2 regions of the Bradyrhizobium sp. Unk1 genome follow, and region 1 is predicted to be linked to the other one. Evidence: predicted binding sites of a transcription regulator. Region 1 holds the regulator's gene; the other holds the start of a gene.
The links. Region 1 encodes LexA, which represses DNA repair genes until DNA is damaged. Its sites were predicted from a motif close to TGTTCNNNNTGTGTTCNG; they were not measured.

Region 1 (5,191 bases):
CGCAAACCGGCGCAAGTTGGCTTGTGCAAGCCCCTCAAGGACCGCCGCAAGATTCCCGGGGTCGATCTCCTCAGGCTCCCCTGCGTTGCCGCTCAAAGCCAGCATCGCACGCGCAATCTCGTCCTGGCTATCCGCAGGGAGCTGCCGCACGGCCTGGAGCGCTTTTTCGAGCAGTCTTGTCATCGACAGAAAGATAGGCCGGGCCGCCGCCGAATGGAAGTGTGGGCTCGCGCGCCTTTGGGGAGCCCCTTTTGCTTCAGGCCCTCCGCTCGGCTAGAACCTTGCCGACCGAGTCCTTCGATTTGTTGCGGGAGTTCGCCGTGGCCCTGATGCCGGTATCCGATGCGCTCGCCGCGGTGCTGGCGGGCGCAGAGCCGCTGCCTGAAGAGATGATCGCGCTCGACGCGGCCTTCCATCGCGTGCTCGCGCGCGATGTCGCCGCGCGGCGCACGCAGCCGCCGCAGGCGATGTCGGCAATGGACGGCTATGCGGTGCGCGCGGTCGATGCGGCGAAGACCGACTCCCAGCTCACCCTGATCGGCGAGGTCGCGGCGGGCCGCCCGTTTGCGGGATCGGTCGGCGCCGGCGAGGCCGTGCGTATCTTCACCGGCGGTGTCGTTCCCGATGGCGCTGATGCGGTCGTGATCCAAGAGGATACGGTCGCGGACGGCAAGCGCATCACCATCAAGGAAGCCGCCGTAACGGGGCGGCACATCCGCCCCGCCGGCGTCGACTTCTCGGAAGGCGACGTGCTGCTGTGCAAGGGTATCAGGCTCACCGAGCGCGACCTCGCGCTCGCCGCCGGCATGAATTACCCGCAATTGCCCGTCCGACGACGCCCGAAGGTCGCGATCCTCGCGACCGGCGACGAGTTGGTGATGCCGGGTACCACGCCCGGTCCCGGCCAAATCGTCTATTCCAACGGCTACGCCCTGCACGCGCTCGCCCGCAGCGAGGGCGCCGATACCGTCGACCTCGGCGTTGCCGCCGACACGCTGGCGGCCACCACGGCCGGCATCGGCCGCGCGCGGGAGAGCGGCGCGGACATCCTGATCACGACCGGCGGCGCGTCGGTCGGAGACCACGATCTGGTCCAGCAGGCGCTGAGGGACGAAGGTATCTCGATGGCGTTCTGGAAGATCGCGATGCGGCCGGGCAAGCCGATGATGAACGGGCGGCTCGGCGCGATGCGCGTGATCGGCCTGCCTGGCAATCCCGTGTCATCCTATGTTTGCGGCTTCCTGTTCATGGTGCCGTTGATTCGCGCGCTTTCGGGCCGTTCGATGATTCATCACCGCCGCGAACGCGCGGTGCTCGGCCGCGATGTCGGCGCCAACGACCAGCGCGAGGATTATCTGCGCGCACGCCTCGAACTGCGCGACGACGGCACGCTCGTCGCCGTTCCGGTCAATCACCAGGATTCCTCGCTGCTTGCGAATCTCGCTGCGGCACAGGCACTTCTCGTGCGCGCGCCATTCGCGCCGAAGGCCGAAGCCGGCACGCCTTGCGAGGTCTTGCGGCTGCCCGTCTGATCGCTTCGTTCGCGTGCGTTCCGCGAACTTTGTCGCGTTCACGGTAAATTAAGCAGTTGCGGAACATGTATCGAACATATAGTGTCCGTTCATGATTTGTTTCGAGCATGTAGCGGCTTACTGCTGAATTCAGCGTCTCGGAATCGAACGACATCAACCGGGGGATTTTGGTCGAGATGTTAACGCGCAAACAATACGAGCTCCTGCGGTTCATCAGCGAGCGGCTGAAGGAAAGCGGCGTGCCGCCCTCCTTCGACGAGATGAAGGACGCGCTCGACCTGCGCTCGAAATCGGGCATCCATCGCCTGATCACCGCGCTCGAGGAGCGCGGCTTCATCCGGCGCCTGCCCAACCGGGCCCGCGCCATCGAGGTGATCAAGCTGCCCGAGCTTCAGGCCGCCGCCGGCAGCCGCCGCGGTTTCACGCCGAGCGTCATCGAAGGCAATCTCGGCAAGGTCCGCACGACTTCCAGCCCGCCGGCGGATGAGGGCGAGCGTCCCGTGGCGGTCCCCGTGATGGGCCGCATCGCGGCCGGCACGCCGATCGAGGCCTTGCAGACCCGCAGCCACACCATCAGCGTACCGCCTGACATGCTCGGTTCAGGCGAACATTACGCGCTCGAAGTGCGTGGTGATTCCATGGTCGAGGCCGGCATTCTCGACGGCGACATGGCGCTGATCCAGCGCAACGAGAGCGCCGACACCGGCGATATCGTGGTGGCGCTGATCGACGACGAGGAAGCAACCCTGAAGCGCTTCCGCCGCCGCGGCGCCTCGATCGCGCTCGAGCCCGCCAACGCAGCCTATGAGGTCCGCATCCTCCCGCCCAACCGGGTGAAGATTCAGGGCAAACTGATCGGGCTCTACCGGAAGTACTGATACCGGACGCGCCGGGATCGGTTATTTGGCGCCCCGCGCGCTTTAGATCGGCATCGCCGATCCGAGATTGGAGCGGACGATTGTCCGCTTCCGCTGGATAGTCTTTCTGGTTTCGCGCAGATTATCCGGCCCCTCCTCTGGCGGTAAATCCTCGGCACGCCGCACGAAGCAGCCCTGCTTCGCGGCCTTCAGGTTCGAGGAGAAGTCATGCGCCGGATCGTTCAGATCCCAGTTGCTGTGGCGCTGATCGCAGCATCAGCGTCGCAAGCCTTGGCGTCGCGAGCCTTGGCGTCGAAAGCCTTGGCGTCGAAAGCCTTGGCCGCACAATCGCGACCCCATGTCCGCAACGACACCGCCGTGAGCGAGCGAGCCCGCAAGGCCCGCAACGCCGTCGAGCAACCGTCGCGGCCGGCCTGGCAATATTCCGGCTGGTCGGCGCCTGCGGGGCGCTGACACGCGCCTGCAGAATGCATAGGGGCGGGCTTTGTTCCTAGTGGATTCGGGAAAGATAATGTGATTGCGGCTTGCTGCGGCGAGCCGTAGATTTGCCTACAACCGGGCAGAACCTTTCACATTTCCACTCTGATAGAGGCCTGCGCCTCGATTGAGAGACGTGGGTCGCTATCCCTGCATGAGGAGCACCCGATGTGTGACTACAGCCTGCATGCCGTCGCGTCGCGTCCCGCCGAAGTCGGCGAGACGGTCGTCACGACAACCTTCCGCGGCACCTCGACGCGCGGCTTTGCCTCCGCAGCCGATCCGACCGTCGCGGTCTGCCTGCTCCCGGGAACGGAGCTCGCTTTCGCCGACAACGTCCGCTACGACAATCGCTGGATCTGGACGCGTACCGTCAATTCGCGCGTCGGCAAGTTCGGCAAGATCGATCCGCACATTCCCGATCGCCATCATGATGCGATCGAATTCCCCGACGGCAAATCCGTGCTGGTGACGCAGCTGGTCGAAGGCCAGCGCGCGACCGTGCTGCAACTACCGGTGACCCAGCCGCTCGGCGAGCGCGAGCACAAGCCGCAGATCATCACCGACAGCCGGCCGACCATCACCCGCCTGCCGATCGGCTGACATAGCCATTCCCGGCCGGCAGGTCGGGCCAGGATTGAAAATCGCCATCGCCGGCCGAGGCCGGCGAGATGGTGTCGTTCGTGTCCCGCGAAACTCCCTCGGGCGGACCAAGCCGTTGCGCCTCCCACCGCACGAAGTTTGCGCTGTCCTGCCTGAATTTTGAACGTCCGTTCCGCAGCCAAATGGCCGATGCTTGGTGCGGCTTGAGACGGCGGACACGTTCAATGAAGACCTTCATTCGCGTCGTTGAACTCTGGGTGCCTGACCGCACACGCATGCGGCTGGAATTCGGCGGCAGCCTCTACGGCGAAGGGCTGTCCGCGTTCAGGGCCGTGAGCGAAGATCTGCACTTCGGATATGACGAGGGGCTTCCCGGCAAGGCCTGGGCCAGCGGCCACCCCGTGATCCTCACCAGATTCACCGATTCCTATTTCAAGCGGACCGATCAGGCCATCGCCGCCGGGCTGACATGCGGCGTGGCAGTGCCGGTGTTTTCAGGCGAATTCCTGCAAGCCGTCATGGTGCTGTTCTGCGGCGACGACGAGGCCCATGTCGGCGCGATCGAGCTCTGGCACAACGATGCCGAAACCTCCCACGAGATGGCGCTCGTCGACGGCTATTACGGCACCGCCGAAATGTTCGAATTCAACTCCCGCCACACCAGATTTCCGCGTGGCTTCGGCCTGCCCGGCCGCATCTGGAAAGCCGGCCTGCCGCTGGTCATCAAGGACCTGTACGATGCCAGGAGTTTTCTGCGCTGGGAGGACGCCGCCAAGGTCGGAATCAATCTCGGGGTCGGCGTTCCCTATCGGACCGGCACCGATCAGACCTGGGTGCTGACGTTCCTCTCGGCGCAGGCGACCCCGATTGCACGACGCTTCGAGATCTGGGTCCCGGACGAGGCCCGCTCCGCGCTGGTCTTCCGCGCCGGCGATTGCAGCGCGCAGACCGACCTCGCCGCGCTCTATGCGACGAAATCCATCGCCAAAGGCGAAGGCAGCATCGGCGGGGCCTGGGCCACCGGCATGCCCGCGCTCAACGACGATCTCGCACGTGACGGCTCGGCCGCGGCCTCGCAGGCCTGCGCCTCTGGACTGAGCCAGATGGTCGTCCTGCCGGTGATCGGCAACGCCAGGCTCGATGCCGTGCTGGCCTGGTATCTGTAACCCGTCCGCTCAATCCTCGGCCTGCAGGTCGGCTTCCGATGGCGTCGCATCGCGGTTGCGGGAAGCCGCCGCCTGCGGCCCAAGGCTCGCGCCGAAATCCGCCTCGCCGGCAACCGCCGGCGACCACGGACGGTCCGCTCCCCTTGCCTTCGCCGCCTGAACCACAAAGCCGTCGCCGCTTCGCGTCAACGCCAGCGCGCCCTGCCTTGCGAGACGCTGACGGTCGACAACCATCGCCGCGCAATCCGGCGGCGCCGGCCGCGCCGTCACCACCAGCGCGGAGCGGCTGCAATCGTCAGCCAATGAATCGATGCGCAAGGCCAGCGCGACCAGGCGCCCGTCGGCAAGCGGCGTCACGCAGCCGGCCTCGTCGCACGACACGCCGGCGGCCAGTGAGGCACTGCCGGCGTCGCGCGGATCGGCGTCTCCGGCGAGCCATTCCTTCAGAAGAAAACCGTCCTTGCTCGACCTGATCAGATGCAGGTGTCCATCCCTGCCCCGCACCGCGACGCTCTGGCCGTCACCGGCGATCAGG
Region 2 (5,191 bases), on a different contig from region 1:
AAGCCTGTTCGGCAGCGTTAGCTTTCCACTTTGTTTGCAGGGCCTTCGCAGAGTGCATGCCGTTATCGCAGAGGCTTTGATGGACGCGACGAGGAGCGCACTGAGCTGCAAGCGCTGCCGCTAAGGGCAGCACTCTGCGGATCGTGGCGACTGGGAGAAGAACGACCGCCCCGGTCGCCTAGCGTTCTGCACAGGACAACGGAACAGGTGGACAAGCCGGAGCCCTGCCGATTGCGAATCCCTGCGTGCTAACCGCCCGGAACGAGCGAGGGGGCGGAAGGATTCGTCCCGGCAGGAGTGATCTCTATGCTGATGACGAAGGAGAGACGGCCGGCAATACGGACCCTGCGTGGCTGGGCCATTTTGGCGCTGAGCGATGCCGGCACCATCCGCGAATGCGAGGAGCACGGTTGGATGCTCGATCGGGCCGATCCTCATGCCCGCGACCGCGCGTTCCAGCTCGCCTGTGAGGCACCGCCGCCCGGCGTCTCGCCGGCGGCCGCCGCAGCCGCAATTGCCGAGGTGTTGGACTCAATCGGCGACACGTGCCCAGAGTGTCCAACAGACTAGCATTTTGATCTAGCGGCCTCGGTCTTTCGTCGCCGTAGTATGGGACGGCAGAGGCGATCTTGTCCGGAATGCGACTAAGCAGCCTGCACCGCTTCTGCCGAAATGCCGTCGTCGCGCTTCTTGTTTATGAGGTTCAACAGCCGGGCCGCCGCCCGAGCGTCGCATAGCGCGCGATGGTGTTCTTCGAGCTCGATGTCGTAGATCGCGCACAACTTTCCGAGTCCGTACGATTTGTGCCCGGGATATCGACGTCGCATTCCCACGCAAGTACACAGCTTCGGAAAGCGGAAGCGTCGTTCGAGCCGTTCGTACTCGTACGACAGGAAGCCGTAGTCGAAGTTCACGTTGTGGGCGACGAAGATGCCGTCCCCCATGAACGCCATAAAACTGTCGGCGACTTCGTGGAACACGGGCGCATCCCGAACGATCTGGTTGGTGATGCCGGTCAGTTCGACGATCTTCGCGGGGATCGGCCGCTGCGGATTAACAAGCGAGTGCCACTCGTCGACGACTTGATGGTTACGGACCTTGACCGCACCGATTTCGGTGATGCGATCACCAGACGACCAGGTTCCCGTGGTCTCAATGTCGACGACCACGTAGTCCTGCTCCGGGTCGAACCGGTAGTCCACGCGGCCGATCTTGGCCGGGATGCCGGCGTTCTCCAGCTGGCGCAGGCGAGTCAGTTGGTTGCGGCGTATGGCGTCGCCTTCCGCCTTGACCTCGACGAAAGACACCTTGCCGTCGCGCACTTGCATCAGATCAGGGAAACCGTCCCGCGTGCGGGGAAAGTCTTCGCACATCGCCTGAACAATCTCGGCCAAACCGTCCGCGCGGGCGCCTTCGAGCAAGGCACGCAGTGCGCCCATCTGCACGTGGTCCCAAGCGAAGACTCCATTGGGTCGGCCCCATCTAGCGGTGACGGTGCGCAAGACGATCGGAAGCGCATTACCGGATCTGATCTCCGCGAGCTTGACGTCGATCTGCGAGGCGAACCGCCGATGGAACGTCCGGTCGCGAAGGCAATGCGGAACCCAGTCGAAACCGCTGTGAAGCTGGCCGGACTCGAAAAGCTCATCCCAGAACAGCAGCCCGAACAGCATGTGCCAAAGCGTATTCTCCGCGAAGTAGACCTGCCCGCCCAGGCGCCGCAGCACGCCAGCCACCCCAGCCTCGGGATTACCGCGATGCGTGTCGTCGACGACGATCGTCCGCCCCGATCGTAGCAACTCAGTGCACAGACCTGTCCGCCGTCCGCCGAACTTGCGCGCGTAGAAATCCGTCGCGAAGAGATGCTCGTCGTCGCTTTCGGGATCATCGATCATGTCCCGCAGCAAATTCTCAGACGCTTCCTTGTCGCCCTCCGCGTACAGCAACCGGACGAGGCGCTCGCGGCAATCGGCCGAGCCGCCGAAACGATAAAGCCGTTCGGCCAGATCCTTGTCGCCTTGCTTCTCGAAGAACTGCCCGACCCGGCACGCGGCGCGGGCCGCAAGGTCGGCGGCATATTCGGTCGTCCGCGGGGGTCCGTCCAGGATCGCTGCAGCCTCCCGTGCATAGATGCCGGCAGAACGGACCTCGATGCGGTCCAGCACTTGGCTGTAGTGAAAGCATGCATGAGCTTCGTCGGCGTCGGCAAAGCGAGCGCTGAACGACGTCTCCCTGTTCGTGCGCAGGACGCCGAGATCGCGCAGAGCGAAGTTCTTGAGGTCGTCGACCGTCTTTCCGAAATAGAGGTACAGCAGGAATTCGATCGGCCGCGTGTTGTCGAGCGCTATGAAGCCGCCGGCCCCGCAATGTTTTGCCGCAAGATCGAACGGAATTGCGGCAACGAAGAAGTCGGCCAGCACCGGTTTCGACCATGAGGTGAGGACGTCGCGGCCGAACCCCGCTGCACGGGCGCCGTCGAGAAGTGCGGTCTTCGGCAGGCAAAGTACGAAGGCGGAATAGTCCTCGGCACGCAGGCCGCGCGCATGGCCACACTCGATCAAGTCACGAGCCGCGATTTCGAGGTCGGTTATCTCGCGGTACTTAAAGAGTGCGCGATTGAAGATCGCCCCTCGCCGGTTGACCATCCGGATGAGCAGACACTGCGCGTCCTTCGAGAGGATGCGAAAGCGCGCGGTGAACGAACGTTGCTCGTCGGTTAGGATCTCGCCATACGTCCTCTCGACAAAGTCGAGCATTTCGACGAAGTGGTCGAGATAGTAGTAGACCGGCAACGTGGTAGGCTTCATTTGACGCGCGCCGGGTTCCCATCGTTTCTGGTCGACGAATCTGCTCTCAACGATCCGCCAAACACAGTTTTATCGTTCCTTTTTTGTTCCGAAAGCTCTATTTGTCAAGGCGGGAGCGAAGGACGGACCGTAGAAAGCACCGGCCGAAAGCCGACTCGACACCGGCCTTTCCCACCGCAAGATCATCCACATCGACATGGATGCCTTCTATGCGTCGGTCGAGCAGAGGAACAATCCGGATCTTCAAGGCAAGCCGGCCGCGGTCGGCGGCTCGGCGGAACGTGGCGTCGTAGCTGCGGCAAGCTACGAGGCGCGCAAGTTCGGGGTCCGCTCTGCGATGGCGTGCGTCACCGCCAAGAGGCAGTGTCCGGACCTGATCTTCGTTAGACCGCGCTTCGAGGTCTACAAAGCAATCAGCCGGCAAATCCGCGACATCTTCGCGGAGCACACGCCGTTCATCGAACCGTTGTCGCTGGACGAGGCTTATCTCGACGTCACCGACAACCTGCAGGGCATACCCCTTGCCCGCGACGTCGCGCTGCGGATCCGCGAGAAGATCAAGGCCGAGACGGGCCTCAACGCTTCAGCCGGCATCAGCTACAACAAGTTTCTCGCGAAGCTCGCTTCGGATCACAGGAAGCCGAACGGCCAGTACGTCATCTCTCCCGAGATGGGCGCCGCGTTCGTGGAGTCGCTGCCGGTCGGCAAATTCCACGGCATCGGTCCGGCGACGAGCGCGAAGATGAACGGCCTCGGCATCTTCACCGGAATGGACATCCGCAACCAGACGCTCGAATTCATGAACGCCAACTTCGGCAAGTCCGGCGCCTATTACTACTGGATCTCGCGCGGCGTCGACGATCGTCCCGTCCGCGCCAACCGCATCCGCAAGTCCATCGGCGCCGAGAACACGTTCTCGGTGGACCTCACGACATTCGACGCGATGGCGGCCGAACTCCAGCCACTGATCGACAAGGTCTGGCGCCACTGTGAGATCACCGGCAACCGGGGAAAGACTGTGACGCTCAAGGTCAAGTTCTTCGATTTCGAGATCATCACGCGGAGCCGGTCGATCCCGAATTTCGTATCGAGCCGGGACAACTTGGAGAGCTTGGCGGTCGCCCTGCTGCAGGCCGAGATGCCCTTCCCGAAGTCGGTTCGCCTTCTGGGCGTGCCGCTGTCGTCGCTGCAAACGCCGGCGAACGACGATATTGGACCTCAGCTCGATCTGCCTATCTGACGCCGCCCATAGACGCGGCTTACAGCGCGGCGACCGAAACGGCGCCGAAGGTTTCGCCTGGCTGGACGTGCGCGGCGCGGCCTATCCGACTTCAAGATCGTGGATGATCGGGTTCAGTCCGTCGGGCGCGACTTCGAGGCTCGCAAGCGCGATCGGTAGCTTGAAACGTCTGCGCCCCGCGCTGCCGGGATTCACGTAGAGTACGCCATCGACGGTAGCGATATTCGGCATATGGGAGTGGCCGGAAACAATGACATCGATGCCCTCAGCTACGGGATCGACCTGCAGGACATTGCGGTCGTGCAGAACGTAGAACAACCGTCCGGCGAGCCGCACGAGCTCGGTTTCGGCAAATTCGGTGGCCCACTCGCCCGTGTCTACGTTCCCCCTGATCGCCGTGACGGGGGCAACTCTCCGTAGCGCGGTGATGATCTCGGGATCGCCGATGTCGCCGCCGTGAATGATGTGGTCGACGTGGGCCAGCAAGCGAAGAGCCTCCGGCCTAAGCAGGCCGTGCGTATCCGAGATGATGCCGATCGTGAAGGTCATCGCAGCGTCCAGTCGAAGCACCCTATCGCGCGTTGGGCCGCAGCGGTCGATCGAGGAAATTCGCGCTTTCCTGAAGCGCCACCAGTGCCTGACATCAGTCGCCTAAGCCGACTTCCGCCGCTGGCCCGTCGCGGGCTTCTTCGCCGCTGCTTCCTTCGCCGGCTTCTTGCCTTGGATCGACATCAACATCTCTTTCTGACCCGCCGCCGCCTTGCGCGGCTTCTTGGCGGGCTTGCTCGCCTTCGCCGGCGCGCCCTCCCGACCGACGCTCTGCCGCAGCGCCTCCATCAGATCGACGACGTTTTCGCCTTTGGGCCGCTCCTTCGGGCGGATGGTCTTGCCCGAGCGCTTCTGGTTGATCAGGTCTATCAGTGCGGTTTCATAGTGGTCTTCGAACTTCCCAGGGTCGAACGTCCCCGCCTTCTGGTTCACGATGTGCTTCGCGAGATCCAGCATGTCCTTTGTGACTTTGACGGCCTGGATTTCGTCGAAATACTCCGCCGGATCGCGGACCTCGTAGGGATAGCGCAGCAGGGTACCGATCAAGCCCTTTTCGCGCGGTTCGAGAGCGATGATGTGTTCGCGATTGGTCAGC

Region 2: dinB (DNA polymerase IV) is a predicted target of LexA. The motif match lies at 2,881-2,898, and genes of this name have one in related genera.

Annotation. Positions count from the first base shown of each region.
Region 1 is NZ_JCAMOP010000007.1:223,702-228,892, reverse strand. Features, by position in the region: gene AC5ZFO_RS11685 (molybdopterin molybdotransferase MoeA) at 321-1,532, shown strand; gene lexA (transcriptional repressor LexA) at 1,709-2,410, shown strand; gene AC5ZFO_RS11675 (hypothetical protein) at 3,056-3,490, shown strand; gene AC5ZFO_RS11670 (GAF domain-containing protein) at 3,715-4,656, shown strand; gene AC5ZFO_RS11665 (ComEC/Rec2 family competence protein) at 4,666-5,191, opposite strand, start outside.
Region 2 is NZ_JCAMOP010000005.1:150,392-155,582, forward strand. Features, by position in the region: gene AC5ZFO_RS08230 (hypothetical protein) at 307-570, shown strand; gene AC5ZFO_RS08235 (exonuclease domain-containing protein) at 645-2,807, opposite strand; gene dinB (DNA polymerase IV) at 2,989-4,047, shown strand; gene AC5ZFO_RS08245 (metallophosphoesterase family protein) at 4,129-4,596, opposite strand; gene ku (non-homologous end joining protein Ku) at 4,699-5,191, opposite strand, start outside.